3 regions of the Cytobacillus firmus genome follow, and region 3 is predicted to be linked to each of the others. Evidence: riboswitches for the same ligand, from Rfam matches in the RefSeq annotation. Region 3 holds a riboswitch; each other region holds the start of a gene.

Region 1 (7,607 bases), 960 kb from region 3:
TAGATCTCCTATTCCATCTCCATTGCTGTCCATGAAGCTTCGAGGGTAGATTTGGTAAACTACACTCTCTTTCCACCATTGCTTCTTCATAATGAAACCTCCGGTATAATAAAATATTGAGCAAGCCTAAAAATGGCGATACCATGGAATCATAGAACTCCATGGCATCAATCATTTTATTTAGGCTTTTTTAAATTTCGAGAAAGCTAGAGTTAATACAAACGGAACTACAAGTGCTATTCCCATTCCAATAAAGAAAGCACCCCAGTTTTCCGCAAAGATGGAGAAGAATGCCGGCAAGCCGCCTACTCCAATTGACGGTGCCTTAACTCCATTAATAGTGATGAAAATGCCTGCTGCAGCTGATCCAATAATCGCTGCAAAGAACGGATACTTAAATCGAAGGTTAACCCCAAACATCGCCGGTTCCGTTACACCCAGCCACGCTGAAATGGAAGAAGTGAGCGCAAGCCCTTTCAGCTTTTCGTTCCCTTTGCTTAACAGCATCATGGCAAAAGCGGCTGAACCCTGTGCAATATTGGATAGTGCCACCATCGGCCACAAAAACGTGCCGCCAATGCTGCCGATTAGCTGAAGATCGACTGCCAGGAATGTATGATGCATGCCAGTGATAACAAGAGGTGCATATAATCCTCCGTAAATCAAACCTCCAAGGGCCGGAACAGCATCAAAGATTCCGACAACTCCATTTGTAATCCAGCTGCCGATCGTGAATGTAATTGGTCCGATGGCAATAAAAGAAAGAAATCCAGTAATAAGCAAAGCGATTGGCGCGACAGTCAGAAGCTGAAACGCATCAGGAATTCTTTTTCGCAGAAATACTTCTATCTTAGCCAACACATATGAAGCAAATAATACAGGCAACACCTGGCCCTGGTAACCTACTTTTTCAATTTCAAAACCAAATAAATTCCACTTCGGAACTTCCTCTGCTGCACCATAGCCCCATGCATTTAAAAGATCCGGGTGCACCAGCATCAAACCAAGTACCATACCAAGAAGCGGACTGCCGCCAAACCGGTTTACAGCACTCCATCCAATCAGGCCTGGAAGAAATACGAAAGCAGTATTGGCAATCAGGTTAATGATGCTCGCCAGATCAGCCCAGTTTGTATAAACTTCAACAAACGACTTATCATCGAAGAAAATATCCGGCGCTGTCATAATGTTGTTGATTCCCATCAGCAAACCAGCTGTTACGATAGCCGGGAGGATTGGAATAAAAATATCAGCCAGTGTTTTAATTCCACGCTGCAGAGGATTTAAGTTTTCGGCAGCTGCACTTTTGGTTTCTTCTTTTGACGATTCGCCAATACCGGTTGCATCTGTCATTTCTTTATATACTTTATCAACGAGGCCTTGTCCAATTACAACCTGGAATTGTCCATTGGTAGAAAATGAACCTTTTACAATATCAATATCTTCGAGCTTTTCTTTATTGACTTTTCCTTCATCTTTTAATGCAAAACGCAGCCTTGTTACACAATGAGTGGCCGCAGCGATATTATCCCTGCCCCCGATAGCTTCTACGATTTGCTCTGCTGACTCTTTATTTGTGGCCATTCTACACTCTCCTCCTGTTACCGTTTTCATATTAAAGAAAAAAACAGTTATAAGGTTCTTATTATCGTTCTCGATTTTTATACATCTATCCATTACACACAAACTAACTTGTATATACATGAACTGTTTACGCTTTCATTTTATCTTGTATATACATGTTAGTCAACTTTTTTTTCTTTTCCTTCTTTTCTATACCCTTTCACTCGGTTCGAAAGCCATAAAGTGAAACTTCAATCAGTGGGGGTTTTCCTTATCCCCCACTGATTGTTAGTCGCGTTCTAGTGTCGCTAAGATCTCCGCTAGCGCTTCGATCAATCGACACTACGAACCCGATTGGTTCAACTAAGCCTCTGCTTGCGCGTCGGCAAGTTTCACTGTATCTCACCAATCGGGCCTTTACGGGCAGTTTGACCCCCACTTATCCTCCTTTGGTTCCTCTGAGTCTTGAAGTGGGAGTCTTACTGCCCGTTAGACTGCGATAAAATAGAAAAACCGGCTTCGAAGACTAATCGTCTGCAAAGCCGGTTTCTAAACCATTAGGCTATTTTCTTTTATCATCATCATCATCTTTAGTGAGATCACGGGTAGATTTCTTAAATTCTTTTAAGGTCTCCCCGAATGCTCTCCCTATTTCAGGAAGTTTTTTAGGACCAAAAATAATAAGAGCAAGAACCAGGATGAGAATTAAGCCTGGAATACCGATGTTTGATAACATGCTGAACACTCCTTATATATCATATCGCTTGAAACAGCAGTAATCATGTTCATTGTCCATTATAGGGGATTGGCTCAAAAAATCATAGTTTTTATAATTTCTGATTCTCCCACTGCACTAAGGCACGATCAAGTTCTTCGAGAACTTCACCAATTTTGCGCTCATGGATCACTTCATCAGCATAAAAGTCAAAATCAGTGGGTTCCATATTAATAATAACCAGTTTTGCTCCGTTTTGTTTTGCTATCAGCGGAAACTGATTGGCTGGTGTCACAGTCAGGGATGACCCCAGAACAATAAATAGTTCTGCCTTTTCTGATTCTTCCGCTGCAAAATCTAAAGCCTGCTCAGGCAGCATCTCCCCAAACAGAACTACTGAAGGACGAAGCAGCCCCCCGCAATTACATTGAACGTGTCCATGCAAATATCCCTCGCCCGGGAACTCTTTTTTGCATTGCTGGCAATGGAGTGTCTGCAGATTCCCATGAAGCTCTGATACATTTTCACTCCCTGCCAGCCGATGAAATCCATCCACATTCTGGGTGATAATACTCTTTAAAACGCCTCTCTTTTCCCAATCAGCAAGAATATAGTGGCCTTTATGAGGGCTGCACTCCTTGAGCCCGATTACCCGGTGCCGATAAAATTCTATAAACTCTTTCACATTTTCATTCAATGCCTCAGTACTGGCAATTTTCCCAGGATCTTTCCCGTTCCATAAACCATTATTGGCTGACCTGAAATCAGGCAGCCCGCTTTCAGTTGACATACCTGCTCCAGGTAGTATTACTGTATAATTTGATTCCTTCAGCCATTTCTCAAGCATAAATACCAGCTCCCACTAAAATATTTTCACAGGTTTGAAGGGTATTTCCATTTTTTTCTCCTGGTTAAATGTTTATGTCATGTCAGGTATGCGGTAAATAATAGATTATAACTGTTTTTACGAATTATCAATATAGGAGTGATGGCTATGCCTGAAATAGAAACGAAAGATTATAAGGACGGCTATAAAAAATTTTCTTCCAGGGCACAACGCTATGCGGATGATCCCGAAAAAACAAAAGGACTTCTAAAAAAGGCTACACTTAAAGCTGAGAAAAACAAATCTTCGTTAAGTGATATATGGGAAAAGTTTCAGCTGCTGATCGATTTAGTTAAGGCATGGTCAAAAGGCGATTACCGGCATATCTCCAAAAAATCAATTATCTTTATTATTGCATCCATCCTATACTTTGTCTCTCCTATCGACCTGGTTCCAGACTTTCTAATTGGAATGGGTATCCTCGATGATGCAGCAGTACTTGGTTTTGCCGTCAGCCAGATTACAGGTGAAATTGAGAAATTCAAAACCTGGAAAGAGAGCCGGACTATTGAAATGAAATAACTTTCAAAAGGGTGTCCATTTTGATATTGTCTGCTATAATAAATAATGGAAAGTATTCATGCCTGTTAAAATTAAATAGCAAGAAATGTAGGGGAACCGGTGTGCCGGTTGAGACTTCATCCTTAAGATGCTGACCCTTTGAACCTGATCTGGCTAATACCGGCGTAGGGAACATATTCTTAAACATAATAAAATGTTTTTTATATGCGTCCCGGTATTATGCCGGGGCGTTTTTTATTTTTCAGGGCAGACTAATATCAACTTTCCTTATTACATAAAAGCTTTTGGGAGGTTTCTCTATGAAAAAATGTATTGCGGTTATTACTGCGCTTCTGTTGCTATCCGGCTGTGCCGGCAGCGGCCAGGATGCTAAGACTGGAAATGAAGATGCAGGCAGCAAACAAGAATTGAAGGAAGTTACTGTCGTACTGGATTGGACGCCAAATACCAATCATACTGGCTTATATGCGGCAAAAGAAAAAGGCTATTTTAAAGAAGAAGGGCTCGATGTCGAAATTATCATGCCAGGTGAAGCAGGCGCAGATCAATTGACGGCATCAGGCAAGGCTGATTTCGGTGTCAGCTATCAGGAAAGCATTACGGAAGCACGTGTTCAGGGTGTGCCTCTGGTATCGATAGCAGCTGTTATTCAGCACAATACATCCGGTTTTGCATCCCCTGCTGAAAAAAACATTAAATCACCGAAAGACTTTGAAGGAAAAACGTATGGCGGGTGGGGAGCTCCTGTAGAAAAATCAGTAATTGACTCCCTAATGAAGAAGGAAAATGCCGATGCTGATAAGGTGTCAATTGTGAACATGGGAGATGCAGACTTTTTTACGGCGGTTAAAAGAGATATAGACTTCGCATGGATTTATTACGGATGGACAGGTGTAGAAGCTGAGCTTCGGGGGGAAAAGATTAATATGGTCTACCTCACAGACTACTCAGAAAAACTGGATTACTACACGCCTGTTCTGGCTACGAGTGAAAAAATGATTGAAGATGATCCGGAAACTGTCAAAGCATTTGTAAATGCTGCAGCCAAAGGATATGAATTTGCAATCGACCAGCCCGAGGAAGCAGCTGATATCTTGTTAAAGAATGCTCCTGACCTGGACAGCGAATTGGTCAAAAAGAGCCAGGAGTGGCTATCCCCGCGCTATCAGGATGATGCTGCCAGATGGGGAGAACAAAAGCTTGAGGTCTGGGAAAACTATGCAGACTGGATGCATGAAAATGGTCTATTAGATAAAGAATTAGATGCCGGCAAAGCATTTACAAACGACTTCCTGCCGGAATAAGGAGAGTTTATTAAATGGCAAACGCACTTGTAAGCATTCAAATCATACCAAAAACAAAAGATGGGGAAAATGTTATACCATACGTTGATGAAGCGATCAGTATTATTCAGCAATCCGGTGTTAAGTACGAAGTGCATCCCCTTGAAACAACGATGGAAGGCGATTTAGAACACTTATTGAAAATCATTGCTGACATGAACAGAAAAATGATTGAAAAAGGCAGCAGCAACGTAATCTCACAGGTTAAGATTCTCTATCAGCCCGCTGGAATTGAAATGAGTGATTTAACGGAGAAATACCGTCCATGATCAATGTATTCAGAAAAGGGTGGAGGCCGGCTGCGGTTCTCCTCCTTTTATTCATTCTCTGGGAGATGGCGGTAAATCTGGCAGAAGTCCCTGCTTGGCTCCTGCCTCCCCCGACAGATATCATTCAGGAGGCAGTTTTGGGCTGGGAGGGCTTCCGCCCGCATCTTCAATCGACAGTCCTGCTTTCACTATGTGGATTTGCCATTGGCACTGCCATCGGATTGCTTACAGCTGTTATATTGCACTTATTGCCTTTTATAAGAGAGTCTGTTTACCCGCTTCTCATCCTTTCACAGAATGTGCCAATAATTGTTCTGGCTCCTTTACTGGTTGTATGGTTTGGATTTGGCATACTTCCAAAACTTATTGTCATTACGCTGGTATGCTTCTTCCCCATTACTGTTGCAGCATTGGATGGTTTTCGGCAAACTCCAGGAGATCTCAGGCATTATATGCTGATGGCTGGAGCCGGCAGAGGACAGCTGTTTTGGAAGCTGGAGCTTCCCCATTCCCTTCCATCTTTATTTTCCGGGCTAAAGATCTCTGCGACCTATAGTGTGATGGGTGCTGTAATATCTGAATGGCTCGGAGCCAAAGCCGGAATAGGGGTTTATATGACTCTAGCCTCTTCTTCCTTTCGGACAGACCGTGTTTTTGTAGCCATACTTGCGATTATGCTGTTAAGTTTGCTGCTTTTTGGAGGTATATTACTTTCAGAACGTTTGCTTATTAAATGGAAGTCCAGGGAGAGTGGGAGGAAATGATACAATTATCGGTTAATTCTCTAACGAAAAATTTTGATTCAAATCAAGTTTTAAGCAATTTGAGTTTTCAAGTAAATGAAGGAGAGTTTGTTTCGATTTTAGGTCCATCAGGCAGCGGAAAGAGCACTATCTTTAACCTGATTGGCGGGATGCTCCTGCCTGAGGAAGGGTCCATAATGCTAGGGAATGCCGAAATCAGCGGCAAACGCGGTTCAATTAGCTATATGCCCCAGACACCTTCCCTGATGCCTTGGAGAACTATCCTTCAGAATGTTCTGCTTGGCCAGGAAATTATGGGGAAACCCGATCCGGAAACAGCCAGAAAAATGCTTCAAAAAGCCGGACTCGGTGACTATGAAAATGCTTTTCCGCATGAATTATCAGGAGGCATGAAGCAAAGGACCGCCTTTATCCGGGCACTATTAAGCCCGCAGCCAATCATACTGCTGGATGAACCTTTTTCAGCTTTGGATGAGCTTACCCGTCTTGATATGCAAAAATGGCTTCTCGATATTTGGAATGAACATAAGCCGACGATTCTGTTTGTCACTCACAATATCGAAGAAGCCATTTACCTCTCTGATCGAATATTAATACTCGGCAGCAAGCCTGCTAAAGTGGTTCAAGAATATAAAGTGCCTTTTGGGCGGCCGCGAATGGAGGAAATTTTTCTGGATGAAAATTTCCTTGAATGCAAAAGAAGCATTCATCATGCGCTGAAAAATCATTAGGAGGCAGCAGCATGGATAATTATATTGATGCCCATATTCATCTTGATAAGTACAGCGATATTGATTTAGAAAAAATGTTTCATGAATTGCCGTTTAAGCTTTCACTTGTTACAGTTTCAAGCGATTTAAAATCCTGCAAAAGAAACCTTGCTCTTGCAGAAATCTATCCCTTTGTTAAACCTGCCTTTGGTTTTCACCCTGAACAGGTACTGCCCAATGATCATGATATTTCAGAGCTTTTCAGCTGGATAAAGATTCACACAGAGCAGATGGCTGCTGTTGGCGAGGTTGGCCTTCCATACTATTTGAGACCTAAGGGGAGCAAGATCCCAGGCGGATATATTGAACTTCTCGAAGAATTCATAAAGCTTGCAAAAAAACAGGATAAACCCATTGTCCTCCATGCAATTTATGATGATGCACAGATTGTGTGCAATTTATTGGAAAAGCATTCGATTAAAAAGGCTCATTTCCACTGGTTTAAAGGTGACACTGCAGCAGCAAGCAGGCTGATTTCCAATGGCTATTACATATCCTTTACTCCAGATATCATGTATGAAAAAGAAATACAGGGCCTCGTACGGGATTACCCGCTGGATAAATTGATGGCAGAAACAGACGGCCCATGGGAATTCGAGGGCCCTTTTAAAAACAAACCTACCCATCCTTCCATGATGGCCCATTCCATCAGTGCCCTTGCTGAACTAAAAGAAATATCTTTCACCAGCGCCCTTAAGAAGCTTTATGATAACACAAAAAGCTTCTATAATATTTGATTAATCTGCATTAAATAGGCTTTTACCATAAGGCAGTT
Region 2 (7,607 bases), 730 kb from region 3:
CGCTGCATGGGATGGCGAAATAAGCCTCCAGGTGACGATGATGGTTCCATGCCAGTGTCCCGACCTTATCCCCTCTTTCCACTCCCAGCTTTTGCAGGCTTTCTGCCAGCTTCCTGGTCCTTTCTGCAATCTCCTTATATGTCAATCTCTGAATTCCGCCGGCCGTTCTTGATACGACCGTTTTCTTTGGAAAATACTTTTCTGCCCGCCTGATCATTTGCGTCATAGTCAAAGGTGTCTGCATCATCATTATAATTCCCCCTTTTTAGAAAACGCTTACATTTAGAATCATAGAGATCTATGATCTTTTACCTATTCATTCTCTTTATTTTCATGAATTCCTTTAATATTTTTCTCAATTTTCCGAAATATTTTTTTAAAAAAATCCCCGCCTATTCGGCTAGGGATTCATGTTTATTAAATAGCTCTTTTAATATTTTCAATTTCTCATCTGTATAATATTCAAAACTGTCATTATACGATTTTGGATCCTTCGGGTTCGCAAAATGAGTGATTTTTCCTGTCCCGGGATCAATGAACTTACTGGAAGCCCCGCATCCAAGCCCGATAATTGTCTGCTGTTCTTCCATGATCATAATGTTATAAATGCTTTCCTGATTTGGAAGGGCATAACCGACATTTTCAAGATTGCCGAGAATATTTTTCTGGCGGTAGAGATAATAAGGATCGTAATTATGCACTTTCGTCCAATTCTCAGCCATGTTCATCATTTTTTCAATCTCTTCACGATCGGCAACTTTATATTTTTGCTTGTTCTTTGTCATTTCCGAAGCTCGTTTAAAGGATAAAGTATGGACAGTCAGGGATTCCGGCATTAATTTTTCTGTTTCATCCAGAGTATACGCAAATTCCTGAACACCTTCTCCAGGCAATCCAATGATCAGATCCATATTGATATTGTTCATGCCCATATTACGGGCCAAATAGAATTTATCCACGGTTTCTTCTACTGTGTGGTGACGGCCAATTGCTTTCAAGGTCTCCTGAATATAGGACTGAGGATTGATGCTGATACGGTCAATATTCCATTTTTTAAGCACTTCAAGCTTTTCAGGTGTAATCGTATCCGGACGGCCTGCTTCGACAGTGACCTCCCGAATGTTTTCTACATCTGGAAAAGATTCATACATTTCCTCATAAAGCATATCCATCTCTTCTGCCGTAATGCTTGTCGGAGTCCCTCCGCCATAATAGACAGTAGTAATTTTCACATTATTTTCTTTCAGCCAATCACCAATTTTGCGTATTTCAAAATGAAGGCCGCCAAGAAATGAGTTAACAGAACCCTGCCTGCCATTAATCGCATAGGCAGGAAAAGTACAATACGCGCACTTTGTCGGGCAGAACGGAATGCCAATATATATGCTTACCTCATTTTTTAAGTCATAAAGATCCGGCACAACAGCAAGCTGCCGGTCTACAATATTCTGCATAAGCTGAATTTTTTCATCTGTAATCAAGTACTCTTCCTTCAGCTGCTGATGAGCTTCCTGGAGAGGTGTCTGATTCTGCATGGCACGGTGAAGCAATTTTGTGGGACGTACTCCGGTCAGGATACCCCACTTCTGGGTAATGCCAGTCCAGTCCTGCAAAACAGTCAGGTATACATGTGATACTGCATTCTTCACTTGTCTGAAAGTCTCTTTGTCAGACTCAGCCGGAACAAATTCCTTTTCAAAATTGGCTGTAAGATTCCTGTTGTCTTTATCAGTAAGCTCTGCAATGGCTTTAATGCGTTCTCCCTGCTCAAGCTGAAAAGAAATGGTCAGATCTGCTGCAGCATTCTCACCCAGCACCACTTCACATTCTTCAAAAAAGAGGTTCCCGATCAGCCGAAGCGGCCGATGGAACCGTTCATCCTGTATGCCTAAAATTGAAATGTTCAAATCTATCACCTTTTTTTAGAAATTATAATAAATCTGCCGGTGTTTCATCTCACTGACGGCAGCTGCAGAGTCTTTATTATTCATGTTGACAAACTCCTTTTAGTGTACAGAAATGGGGAAACAAGGTCAATATCAGGGAAGTGAATCCTATTGGAACACTTTATTTAATTCACTCTTTTTCTATCTATCTCTTTATCCAATGCCCTAAATCAAAAAGAGAGCCAATCTGCCTGACTGGACTCTCTTTCATTCATTTTATTTTAGCAGATTCATTTTCTTCAGGAAATCGATCGGATGCTGTTTGCGGAAATGTTCTTTAACCATGTAGCTTACGCCGCTCTGGTCATTGGATCGTGTCAGCCAGTCTGCTGCTTTTTTTACCTCTGCCGGGGCATTGCCCATTGCCACACCCAGACCGGCGGCTTCAATCATTTCCAGATCATCTCCAGAATCTCCTATGACGACCATTTGATTTCTGGAAATTCCAAGGTGCTCGCATAAATAGAGCAAACCATTCAGCTTTGAAACTCCGGCAGGAACAATGTCCATCCTCAGATCATTCAGTTTAATGACTTCCACATTTTCAAACATGCCCCAAATGGCTGTCTTAGCATCCTCAAGGTCTTCTTTATCTTCAAAGTACACTTCAATTTTTGGCGGTGTGACCGGCTCATCTAAAATGGTGTCACTTAATGAATCCACAAACTGCTGGGAATAAAAAATGGGATCGCCGGTTGTAAAAACAGTTTTAGCAAGCATGTTGGTATTGAGCTTCGTTTTGTTGGCAAGGGAATATTTTTCGTGCACCAGCCTGATTTGACAGGTAAAGCCTTCAAGCAGGCGCACGATTTCAAACGTTTCATCTTCCTGAATCCTTTTTACAAAAATCGGCTTTTCCTGAGAAGCTGCAATATATGCCCCCCTGTGTGTGACCAGCAAAGAATTGATTTTCAATGCTTTAGCCACTTTTTTCGCGGATGGAAAGCTTCTGGACGTAACAAGTGTTACATAGATCCCTTTTTGCTGCACATATTCAATCGCTTCTTTTGTTGATTTATGAAGTCTTCCATTTGATTGGAGTAATGTTCCGTCTATGTTTAAAGCAAGCATTCTGTATATCATCCAATTTGCCCCCTATTCTCGGTGTAAAATTGTCCTATTACACTTTTATGAAGAGAAGGACTGGAATAGAACATGACATGGACAATGCAGAAATTTTTTATAGCTTATCTGTGTTAGTGAAGGCGTTTATCTGTTTTCATAGATCAATTGATTTGAAGAATTATAAATTAGTCATTTACAATTTGGATGCTCCGTATTAAGATGGAGTCAATAAAAACTGCATATCTTATTTTGCACTAGGGGAGCTTTTTGGCTGAGAGGAACAATCCGTTCTGACTCTTATCACCCGATCTGGATAATACCAGCGTGGGGAAGTGCAGGTGAACGGCTATCATTTCTAGTGTTTTGATATCATTCAACTGCATTTCCTTATGGGAATGCAGTTTTTTATTTTCATTAGGCTCTTTTCGTATAAATTGTTGTTTTTGGCCTATTAATGCTGTCCGTTGATTTCCGCTCCAGGCTGCTCGCTTTCCGCGGGGCGAGCGGTGAGCCTCCTCGACGCTTCGCGTCTGCGGGGTCTCACCTGTCCAGCTACTCCCGCAGGAGTCTCGCACCTTCCGCTCCAATCAACTCAGTAAATAAGATACAAAAAGCAACAAACTTTGCGAAAATAGCCTTTCATTAAAACTAAAATAGGAGGATGGCAAAATGCAGGAAAATTTTTTATGTGGAACTAGTGAAATTACAGGGTGCAGGTTTTCAATTTACCCAATGACTGACAGGTTTGCGGAGGTTATTTTGTCAGCTCTAAAAGAAGTGGACACGAGCAAGGTATGGATGGAAACAGATGATGTGAGCACCTGTGTGCGAGGCAGGTCCATTCATGTTTTCGATGTGGTCAAAGCTATTTATCTTGAAACAGTTAAGCATGGGGACCATGTAGTGTTTAACGGGACTTTTTCAAATGGATGTCCCGGTGATACTGCGGGCGATGCTTATCTTGCTGAAAATGAGGAACGGGCGAATGAAGATTCAGCAGCAGGAATCAGCCAGGAAGTCGCTGTCCAGTTTGCCCTTTATCCGATGGGGATTCCTGATTACATGAACGTCATTATGAACCAGGTCGAGCTCGCAAAGAATCGGGAAACTTTTACTAAAGGAGTGCATTATGCTTCAAGACTGGATGGAGATGCACACGCTGTTTTTAAAACACTGGAGGATGCTTTTGAAAACTGCAAGAAAAGCGATTCTACACATATTGTTATGACAGTGAATATGTCTGCCAACAGTCCATCCAAAAAGGAGACTGAGTAATATGCTTGAAAAGTGGAAGCTTCGAGAAGTCATTGTCCTGTCTGTACTCGCTGTCGTGTTTGCAGTTGTATATCTGGTATTCCTGCAATTTGGCAACGTGCTATATGGAATGTTCGGCTTAATTGGATATGATCTTATTTTTGGCATTTGGTTTATTGTTTCAATTATCGCAGCTTACATAATCAGAAAACCCGGAGCAGCCTTTTTATCGGAAACCATCGCTGCAGCCATTGAAGTCATGATCGGCAACGCAGTTGGTCCCCGCCTGATACTGTCAGGGATGATTCAGGGGATTGGAGCAGAAGCTGTTTTTGCGGCCACGAAATGGAATAATTACCGGCCATGGGTTTTAATTGCTGCCGGAATGGGCTCATCTGTTACTAGTTTTATTTGGGGCTATTTCATTTCCGGCTATGCGGCCCTCTCACCCGGTTATGTTACGGCTATGTTTTTTGTGAGGCTGATCAGCGGTGCTTTATTAGCTGGATTGCTAGGCAAATGGCTAAGCGAAAGCCTTGCGAAAACAGGGGCATTAAACAGCTTTCCTATTGGAAAAGAGCTAAAAAGGGGAAAACCGGAAAATGGAATTACAGCATAATAGGCACATATTAAAAACTGAACAGCTTTCCTTCAGGTATGAAGATGTGAAAAAACCTATTTTAAAAGATGTGCAATTCAGCCTTTATCCAGGGGAAGCAGTTCTATTGCTGGGCCCAAGCGGCTCGGGAAAAAGCACACTTGCTTTCTGCTTAAATAAATTATATCCGGAGGCCGTTGATGGCAAATTGGACGGGACCATTTCATTCAAGGGAAAGATGCTGGAGGAGTTCGGCCCTGGCGAAATTAATCAGCACATTGGCATTGTGTTTCAAGACCCCGAAAGCCAATTTTGCATGACCACAGTCGAGGATGAGCTGGCATTTGGGCTTGAGAATATGAAAACACCTCCTGAAGAAATAGAGAGTAAGATTGATGAAGCATTGGAGCTTGTTCATCTTTTGCCGTATAAACATTCCTTAATCCACACCCTTTCCGGGGGCCAAAAGCAAAAGCTTGCACTGGCATGTGTTTTATCATTAAAACCGGATATCCTGATTTTGGACGAACCGACAGCAAATCTGGACCCGGCTTCAAGCTATGAACTTACACGCATAATCAAAGAGCTTAAAGAGAACCAGGCATTTTCCCTGCTAATAATTGAGCATAAGCTGGATGATTGGATTGATTTGACCGATCGGTGCGTGGTCCTAAACAAGGAAGGTGAAATTTTATTTAATGGAAGCACGGCAGAATGCTTTAATCAATATGCAGAAGAACTACTGCATGAGGGCATCTGGCTGCCAAGCGCGGTTAGAGCCGGCCTATTAGGAAAAAAAGAAGGTATTTACAAAGGGGAAAAGCTCCCGTTGTCTGATCGGGAATTAATCGCCGGATTAGCAAATCCCTTTTGTGCACTTCAGATTTTAGACAACCGGAAGAAAAAACACCAAGCTCATGAAGAGCAGATTATCCTATCAGCAGAGAATCTAACGTTTAATAAAGCTGGTAAGGACTTGCTAAGAAATATTAGTTTTTCTGTAAAAAAAGGCGAATTTGTGGCAATTGCCGGTTCAAATGGGTCAGGAAAAACAACACTTTCCAGACTGCTGGCTGGACTATATCCTCCTTCAAAGGGCAATATACTATTTTATGACAGCTCCCTTTCCCAATGGAAGGAGAAGGAGTTAAGACAGAAATTAGCTTACGTTTTTCAAAATCCCGAGCATCAATTTATTGCAGACTCTGTCTATGATGAAATAGCCTTCAGCCTAAAAATACAACAAATTCCTGATGCCGATATTCAAAAAACAGTTCAGGCTGCTCTGCTTCAAGTGGACTTGCTCCAATGTGCTGACTTGCATCCTTTTTCCTTAAGCCAGGGACAAAAGCGGCGGCTTAGTGTCGCATCGGTGCTTGTGAATGATCAGGAGCTTCTCCTCCTTGATGAGCCAACCTTTGGACAGGATGCCAGGACGTCCGGGGAGCTTATGAAGCTATTGGAAACAAAGATCCAAAGTGGAGGTTCCGTGGTGATGATCACGCATGACATGGAAATCCTCCATTCCTATGCGGACAAAGTGATTGTTCTTTCAGAAGGAGAGAAGATTTACGATGGTTTGCCAGATGCATTATGGAAGAAAGATGAGATTATGAAGATTGCTTCCCTAAAGGTTCCTTACCTAGAAAAACTCAGGAACGATATCGGGTCCATTGCAAGGGGGAAAAAGCTTGTTCTTACATGAATTTAACCCAAGCATTAAAGCATTCACTGTCATAGTCTGTGTGTTAATTCTATCGGTTTTCTTTGATCCGGTTACACCTTTTCTGACCTTAGTGATGACTGCAGCAGCCACCTTTATTTTTGGAAGAGTTTCATTCAAAAGATGGATACTGCTTTTCACGCCATTTATCTTTATGGCTGCAATATATATTTGGTCAGCTCTGATTTTTTCTAAAACGATTGAAGGAGAAACCATCCTTTGGTCATGGGGGATATTCACATTGACTGAGGAGAGCTTTCTGCGTGCCCTCTCCCTTGGAATGAGAGTTTTAAGCTTTACCTCTCTGTCTCTTCTTTTCATTTTAACCACAAAGCCGACAGAGTTTCTGCTCAGTTTAATGCAGCAATGCCGGCTCTCTCCAAAGCTTGCATATGGAATCATGGCAGGCTATCGGTTCCTGCCATTAATGAAAGAAGAATTTGAGATTATCCGAAGCGCCCACCGGATCAGGGGAGTACCCAAAGCCCGAAAACTCTCGGAAAAAATGGCTGAGCTTAAGAGGTATGCAGTTCCTCTCCTTGCCGGAGCGATCCGTAAAGCTGAAAGGACAGCGATGGCTATGGAATCAAAAGGGTTTACCGGAGATAAAAACCGGGAATTTTATCATAAAATCTCTGTTTCCTGGAAAGATTGGGCATATTTTACCTTCTTTATAGGAGCAGTACTGGGCAGTGCCTATATTTCATGGCTATTCGGGTTTCTGCAGCTTTACAATGGCGAACTTTAGCAGACAATTCTTGATTTCCGTGCGGATAGAATCTTTTTATGTGCGGTAGGAGCAATTTTATGTGCGCGTTTAGCTCCATTTTATGTGCTCAAAGCTGATTTGGAGACATACCAGCAAATTTCTTACATTTAAAAATACCATAAAGTACCATAAATAACTATGAATAAATCTTATTTACTCTCCTAAAGCTATAATTGTAACAATCAAGAAAACTACACCAAGGAGATGATTTACATGGCAAGAAACAGCAATTCTAATCAGCTTTTAGTATCA
Region 3 (7,607 bases):
GCTGATGCATAACGTTTTTTGGGTGTCCGGCCTGCTTCATAGCCGAGCCTCCCTGCTTCAATCGCGAGTTTCATTGCTTTTGCCATTTTAACAGGATCAGCGGCAGAGGAAACTGCCGTATTTAATAATACTCCATCTGCTCCCAGCTCCATTGCCAATGCCGCATCTGCCGGACTCCCAATTCCAGCATCAACAATAACCGGCACATCAGCCTGTTCTGTAATAAATTGAAGATTAATAGGATTAATGATTCCCTGTCCTGAACCAATCGGCGAAGCACATGGCATGACAGCATGGCAGCCTAGTTCTTCAAGTTTTCGAGCAAGCACGACATCATCAGAAGTATAGGGAAGAACAATAAATCCCTCGTCTAATAGGATTTCCGCTGCTTTTATTGTTTCTATTGGATCGGGAAGAAGCGTTTTGCTGCATCCAATAACCTCAACCTTAATCATGTCGCAGAGCCCGGAAGCTTTGGATAGCCTTGCTATTCGGACAGCCTCCTCAGCTGTACTCGCTCCTGCCGTATTAGGGAGTAATTTATATTTCTTTAAATCCAGCTTTTCCAAAAAGTTGGGCTGGTTCGCTTCAAAAATGTTCATACGGCGTACAGCAAAGGTAAGCACCTCTGATTCCGAAGCTTCTACAGCATCCCTTTGCACATCAAAGTTTGGATATTTTCCTGTTCCGAGCAGCAGCCGTGAGTTAAATTCATATGGTCCAATTTTCAACAAAATCATCCGCCTCCTACAAAGTGTACTATTTCGATTCGATCCCCATCTGTCAGCATGGTTTCAGCATGCATGGACTTATCCAAAATATGCTTGTTCAGTTCGACAATGACTACCTTTTGCTCCAAATGGAAATGCTCAAGCAGAAGTGAAACAGAATTAACTGTTTCAGGCAGCACCATAGCATCTCCGTTAATGACAACATTCATAAGAGCACCCCTTTAGACGATTGGACAAAGCAGTCCAGTCGGGACAGATTAAACGGATTAAACTGCTCTGTTTTGCCTTCGAGGATGTCTGCCATCAGCTCTCCTGTTGCCGGGGCAAGGAGGATCCCATTCCGAAAATGCCCAGCTGCAATGTATAACCCTTCATAGGCCGGATGTTGTCCCAAAAAAGGCTGCCCATCAGCTGATTGCGGACGAATACCTGTCCAGGCCCTTTCCCATTCTGTATTTGCAATATCCGGGACAAGGTTTTGAGCCTTTTCCATCAGCAGGGATATCCCTTCAAAGGTCACCTTTTCATCAAATGAGTTTACCTTAACCGTCGCGCCAACTACCAGCCTGCCAGATTGCTTTGGAACGATATAGCATCCGTGTGAAAAGATCGTCCCCTGTACAAGAGGTTTTTCAACCTTGACCGAGAAGCACTCGCCTTTTACCGGAATAATTGGCAGCGAAAGACCCGTTCTTTCAAGAATCTCCCTGCTCCAGGCCCCCGAAGCAACAATAACGGAATCTGCCAGAAATTCTCCCTGGCTGGTTCTGACCCCATAAACCTTTTCATCTTTTAAAATAAAATCTATTACATGTGTATACTCATAAATTTCTGCGCCGATGGCTATCGAAGCTTTTGCAAAGGCTAGGGACAATTCATATGCCTGTACCTGTCCGTCATTCGGTATATACATGGCCCCCCTCAATTTGTTTGATACGAAGGGTTCAAGTTTGATCAGGCTATCAATTGGTAACCATTCGGCCTGCTCACCTGCTTTTTGCTGGATTTCTATCAATCTTTTTAATGCCAGCTCCTCTTCTTTATTAGCCGCTACTTTATATACACCCTTATTTTGATAGCCAATATGAACTTGTGATAAATCTTCCAGTTCAGGAATCAGGCTCTGGTACATGGAGCGGCTTTTGCATGCCAGCTGGCATAGCGGGCCATCTTCTGTCAGTTCCGTTTGGGCTCCTAAAATTCCAGCTGCAGCTCCGGAAGCCTTGCCGGCTATTTTTCCCTTATCCAAAACGGCCACTTTATACCCTCTTTTAGCCAGTTGAAAAGCAATGGAGCTTCCATTAATGCCTCCACCTACTATAACGGCGTCAAATATTTTCCTCATCTTTCCCCTCCTCATTAAACTTATTTAAAAAGAGCTTTGCTGCCTCTGCAGGGTCCTTTGCCTGCAAAATCGCCGACATTACAGCAATGCCGTCTGCTCCAACCTCCAAAACCTCGGTGACATTTTCTGGTTTAATGCCTCCAATTGCCAATACAGGAATTTCTACTGCCTTTTTAAGAGCCTCCAGTGACCCAGTGCCCCTTGGCGGAACTCCCTTCTTGGAATCGGTTTCAAATATGTGCCCAAACAGGATATAATCAGCCCCTTGTTTTGCAGCCTCTTTTGCTTCTTCAAGAGAATGTACGGAACATCCGATGGGTATATCTGGAAAACGCATTTTGACAACATGGACTGGAAGGCTGTGAAAAGCAAGATGTACTCCTGTTTTATATGTCCAAGCAACATCCACCCGATCATTTATAACAATTTTATGAATGGGGACTCCCTCATTACAAAGCAGCTCAACCCCTTCATATAGCTCCCTTGAGGTTCGATGTTTTTCCCTCAAGTGGAACTTGTCTGCAAAGGGTTCTACTTCACCTGCTATTTCAGCAAAGGCCTCTAGAGAAAGCTTTCCATCTGATATAACATGCAGACACTTTTTCATAGAGGATGCTCCCATGCTATTTTTAATTTTGTGCAAATAAAAAACCACCTTCTAAATAGAAAGCGGGGTATGAGGCCCTGGAATATAGACCCGATACTCCACTTCCCTACGCTGGAATTCATGCCAGATCAGGTTCCAAGGGTCTTAAGCTTTTGCTTTAATCTCAGCCTGCAAACAGGCACCCCCAGCGGATATAATTTCTATTAAACTATAAAAAGACTACTGATAAATGTTTCCCCCGGCCTTATTAAATTCCTCAGCTTTCTCTTCCAGTCCCTTTTGTATCGCTTCGTCGGTTTCAAGCTGATGCTCTTTTGCATAATTCCGGATATCCTGAGAAATTCTCATACTGCAAAATTTTGGCCCGCACATGGAACAAAAATGAGCTGTTTTTGCCCCTTCAGCCGGCAGTGTTTCATCATGGAATTCCAAAGCGCGCTCAGGATCCAGGGAAAGATTGAATTGATCTCTCCAGCGGAATTCAAAACGGGCTTTTGACAGGGCATCATCCCTTTTTTGCGCTCCAGGATGTCCCTTAGCCAGATCTGCAGCATGAGCGGCAATTTTATACGTGATGACACCCTCGCGGACATCGTCTCTATTCGGCAAACCCAAATGTTCTTTAGGGGTAACATAGCAAAGCATTGCCGTCCCATACCAGCCTATCATGGCAGCCCCGATTGCAGAGGTAATATGGTCGTATCCCGGAGCTATATCAGTCGTAAGGGGTCCGAGTGTATAGAATGGTGCTTCTTTACAGATTTCCAATTGTTTATCCATATTCTCTTTGATTAAATGCATTGGAACATGGCCAGGTCCCTCGACCATTACCTGTACATCATGTTCCCAGGCAATTTTCGTCAACTCCCCAAGTGTTTCGAGCTCTGCAAATTGAGCCTCGTCATTTGCATCTGCAATCGATCCCGGCCGCAGTCCATCCCCCAGGGAGAAGGCCACATCATAAGCTTTCATGATCTCGCAGATTTCTTCAAAGTGTGTATATAAAAAGTTCTCTTTATGATGATGCAGGCACCATTGGGCCATAATGGATCCGCCTCTCGACACAATTCCGGTCAAGCGTTTTGCTGACAGCGGTACATACCTCAAAAGGACACCTGCATGAATGGTAAAATAGTCAACCCCCTGCTCTGCTTGTTCGATTAAGGTATCCCTGTATACTTCCCAAGTAAGATCCTCAGCAATGCCATTAACCTTTTCAAGTGCCTGATAAATGGGAACGGTACCGACCGGAACGGCAGAATTTCTGATAATCCATTCACGTGTTGTATGAATATTTTTTCCAGTTGAAAGATCCATAATCGTATCGGCGCCCCAGCGTGTGGCCCATGTCATTTTCTCTACCTCTTCTTCAATAGAGGATGAAACAGCCGAGTTTCCAATGTTCGCATTAATTTTCACATGAAAATTCCTTCCGATAATCATTGGCTCTGTCTCAGGATGATTGATATTGGAAGGAATAATCGCCCGCCCTCTTGCTACTTCAGACCGCACAAATTCCGGCTCCATATTTTCCCGAATGGCTATAAACTCCATCTCCGGGGTAATAATTCCCTTTTTGGCATAGTGAAGCTGGGTGACATTCTTCCCTTTTTTCGCTCTCAATGGCTTGCGGTTTAAGCCAGGAAAGACTTTATGATTGGCACGCGGATCATCTTCATTGAGGTAGCCATTGTCCTCGGGCTTTACTTTCCGCCCATCATATTCTTCTACATCCGCCCGTTCCTGAATCCACCGGCTTCTCAGAGCGGGAAGCCCTTTCTTTAGATCTGCCGTATATTGAGGATCCGTATATGGTCCGCTCGTATCATATACACGAACCGGCTCATTGACTTCTTCACCAAACGTTCCGGCAGTGGGGCTTAATACTATCTCCCGCACCGGAACCTTTATATCAGTCCTGGATCCCTTCACATATACTTTTTTGCTGCCAGTAAAGCTCGACATAATAGAAATACTCTCCTGATTTAAAGAACTTGCAGTCATTGATCATCTCTCCCTTATTAAAAAATATAAGGACGAGACCTGGAACCGAGGTAGTGCAAGATATGTAAAAAAGCCGGTCCACATAATGATGGACCGGCTTAACCGCAGATGTCTTTGCACAAAGAAACCTTTGCACATTCTAACTTCCCCACGCTGGTATAATCCAGATCAGGTCCAAAGAGTCAAGAAACTTTAGCGCGTTTCTTTCTCAGCCCAAGCTATTGGGCACCCCTAGTTATTGCTATTTAATTCTATTTTAGTATACATAATTCTGAAAACAAATAAAAGGGATTTCTATAATGTGTATGAAAAAGCTTCCGTTTTTCCCGCTAGATCACTTGTATTCCTGCAGCTGAATACTCCACGGCTTAGACATTCAAATTCTTGAAAAAACATACAAAAACGCCTGCCATTAGCAGACGTTTTTCTACATGTATTAGATGTGTATCATCAATTAGTTCTCTTCAGAACCCCCATCGTTCATATCCATATCACTTTCATCCATGTTTTCTTCATCGTGTGGAGATTCTTCATTCATGCCGGGTTCCTCCATATCCGACTCCTCTGATGTGCCTGGATCCTGCATTTCACTATCTTCATTATTGTTTTCTTCCATTTGATTATCTTCCAATTCCACATCTTCCGTTTCCGGCGGCGGCTCCTGTTCATCTGTCCCGCACCCTGCCAACAATAATCCTGCACCCAATGGGACTGAAAGCAAAAGCTTCTTATATTTCATATGTTGTCATCTCCTTTGGCAGTATTATGTTTCTTAATATGAACTTACCCTTTATCAAATTGGATAAACAAGTGCAGGTTAGCAGGATTTTTTCATTTACTTGCCACCCAAAAGCCCCCTTACGATTAAATCCCCAATATCTGCAAATACTATCCCTGCCACAATTACAGGAGGTTGATTGATGAAAGTACTTATCTCCCTTATATTATTTAGCTTCCTGGGAATGTCTCTGGGAGAAAAAAATCAATGGGATCGGCAAGGCCTCTCTGAGGATTATCATGGCCATATTGAAGATCGCTCAGAAGGACCATACAAGAGAGTCCAGCTGCTGGGAATCAATGATTTCCATGGCCAGCTGAATGTGACCCGGCAGATTAACGGCAGACCAGCAGGACGTGCAGATTATCTCGCTGCGTATTTGCGCCAGCGTGCCGCAGAAAATGAAAATACCATCCTGCTTCATACTGGAGACATGATAGGAGCAAGTCCTCCTGTATCCGCCCTCCTGAAGGATGAACCGACCATTGAATTTTTGAATAAGATGGGGTTTGACATTGGCACCATCGGCAACCATGAATTTGATCGGGGTTTGGATCAGCTTCTTCGCTTACTAAATGGCGGTAGCCCTTCAGCTGCAAAGAGCTACCCTGGCTCACGCTTTCCATGGATTGCAGCCAATGTTATCAGTCAGAATTCTGGCAAGCCCATCCTTCCTCCCTATAAGATTTTAAATGTCAGCGGGGTCCCAATAGGGTTTATCGGTGTGATCATGAAACAAACACCAAGCTTATCTGCACCAAATAGTGTGAAGGGTCTTACCTTCACTGATGAAGCGGAAGCAATCAATACGTATACCCGGGAACTTAAAAAGCAAGGAGTAAGAGCCATTGTGGTACTGGCCCATGTTCCCGGCAAATCAAAACCAAATGGAGAACTAGCCACGGGCCAGCTAATAGAATTGGCCCATCAAGCAGATGACGAAGTTGATATTATGTTCGGAGGCCACAGTCATGCTTATCTGAACAGTGTGGTGGATGGAAAGCTTCTCGTGCAGGCCTATTCATATGGCACTGCCTTTTCAGATGTGGATATCGAAATAGATCCCCGGACAAATGATATTGTCCGTAAGCACGCAGAAATTGTAAATGTTTTTCAAGAGAATACCCAGCCTGCCAGCGACATAACCAGGATGATCGAACACTACGAAATGAAAGTAGAACCCGCTGTGAACAGATATATTGGCACTGCTGCCTTTTCCATCACAGCTGCACGAAACAGAAGCGGCGAGTCCGCCCTGGGCAATCTTATTGCCGATTCCGAGCGGGCAGCGATGAACACAGATTTCGCTTTCATCAATCCTGGGGGCATCCGGGCAGACATTGACGCAGGCCGTGTTACATGGGGCAACTTATATGTCGTCCTTCCATTCAGCAATCAATTGGTTAAAATGAACCTGACAGGAAGCCAAATCCGTGAAATTCTCAATCAGCAATGGCAGCCTGATACTACCCGAATCCTTCAGATCTCGGGCTTCACTTATAGCTGGGATGACAGAAAGCCTGCCGGCAGTAAAATACAGGAAATCTATTTGCCCAACGGAACAATGCTTGATCCGGATAAGAAATATTCAGTTACCGTAAATACCTATCTCGCAGATGGCGGAGATAATTTTACTGTATTCAAAAGTGGTATAAGCAGAGTGACGGGACCAATGGATATTGATGCACTGGAGAAATATATACAGCAGCTCCCTCAGCCGTTTAGTTCTGCAATTGATGGACGCATAAAGAGAATAGACTAAAAAGGACAGCCATGACTGTCCTTTTTTTCTTGTCTATTTAATACTAATAAGGGGATCTGACTCATATCTTTCCAGTAGGATCAAATGAAAGGAATAGGATAATGAAAAAATATATTTATTTCCTCATGCTGTTCGGTATCTTTTTTCCATTTTTTCATAAGACAGCCATTGTTTATGAAAACTGGAGATTGTGCACCACTGCTTCTAAACTAATCGGGATCCGGCTCTATGGACTGGATTCCATGAGAAACCTCCTTATATCAGCATTGGCGGCCCTCGTTGCTTTCTATTTTACGCAGCTATTTATTAGATGGGACAGCAAATATAAAAGCTAGTATAACCGCTATTCATAAATCGTAAATTGCGGTTTAGTCGGATGG

The links. Region 3 has a riboswitch for thiamine pyrophosphate ahead of thiC (phosphomethylpyrimidine synthase ThiC). Riboswitches for the same ligand answer to the same signal wherever they lie in the genome.
Region 1: it holds a riboswitch for thiamine pyrophosphate, as region 3 does, so the genes downstream of both, NAF01_RS07680 (ABC transporter substrate-binding protein) here and thiC (phosphomethylpyrimidine synthase ThiC) in region 3, are expected to answer to the same signal.
Region 2: it holds a riboswitch for thiamine pyrophosphate, as region 3 does, so the genes downstream of both, NAF01_RS06550 (YkoF family thiamine/hydroxymethylpyrimidine-binding protein) here and thiC (phosphomethylpyrimidine synthase ThiC) in region 3, are expected to answer to the same signal.

The regions. Positions count from the first base shown of each region.
Region 1 is NZ_CP098323.1:1,464,860-1,472,466, reverse strand. It holds gene NAF01_RS07705 (glycoside hydrolase family 13 protein) at 1-90, opposite strand, end outside; gene treP (PTS system trehalose-specific EIIBC component) at 181-1,584, opposite strand; gene tatA (twin-arginine translocase TatA/TatE family subunit) at 2,126-2,299, opposite strand; gene NAF01_RS07690 (NAD-dependent deacylase) at 2,391-3,125, opposite strand; gene NAF01_RS07685 (YkvA family protein) at 3,273-3,686, shown strand; TPP riboswitch at 3,766-3,874, shown strand; gene NAF01_RS07680 (ABC transporter substrate-binding protein) at 3,986-4,990, shown strand; gene NAF01_RS07675 (thiamine-binding protein) at 5,005-5,298, shown strand; gene NAF01_RS07670 (ABC transporter permease) at 5,295-6,062, shown strand; gene NAF01_RS07665 (ABC transporter ATP-binding protein) at 6,059-6,793, shown strand; gene NAF01_RS07660 (TatD family hydrolase) at 6,805-7,569, shown strand.
Region 2 is NZ_CP098323.1:1,234,668-1,242,274, reverse strand. It holds gene NAF01_RS06565 (long-chain fatty acid--CoA ligase) at 1-250, opposite strand, end outside; gene NAF01_RS06560 (coproporphyrinogen III oxidase) at 393-1,907, opposite strand; gene NAF01_RS06555 (Cof-type HAD-IIB family hydrolase) at 2,163-3,029, opposite strand; TPP riboswitch at 3,258-3,359, shown strand; gene NAF01_RS06550 (YkoF family thiamine/hydroxymethylpyrimidine-binding protein) at 3,681-4,286, shown strand; gene NAF01_RS06545 (ECF transporter S component) at 4,288-4,884, shown strand; gene NAF01_RS06540 (ABC transporter ATP-binding protein) at 4,868-6,568, shown strand; gene NAF01_RS06535 (energy-coupling factor transporter transmembrane component T family protein) at 6,555-7,334, shown strand; gene NAF01_RS06530 (alpha/beta-type small acid-soluble spore protein) at 7,569-7,607, shown strand, end outside.
Region 3 is NZ_CP098323.1:505,155-512,761, reverse strand. It holds gene NAF01_RS02715 (thiazole synthase) at 1-734, opposite strand, end outside; gene thiS (sulfur carrier protein ThiS) at 737-940, opposite strand; gene thiO (glycine oxidase ThiO) at 937-2,076, opposite strand; gene tenI (thiazole tautomerase TenI) at 2,060-2,683, opposite strand; TPP riboswitch at 2,770-2,879, opposite strand; gene thiC (phosphomethylpyrimidine synthase ThiC) at 2,903-4,687, opposite strand; TPP riboswitch at 4,816-4,930, opposite strand; gene NAF01_RS02690 (hypothetical protein) at 5,142-5,426, opposite strand; gene NAF01_RS02685 (bifunctional metallophosphatase/5'-nucleotidase) at 5,608-7,227, shown strand; gene NAF01_RS02680 (hypothetical protein) at 7,329-7,562, shown strand; gene NAF01_RS02675 (DUF3267 domain-containing protein) at 7,571-7,607, opposite strand, start outside.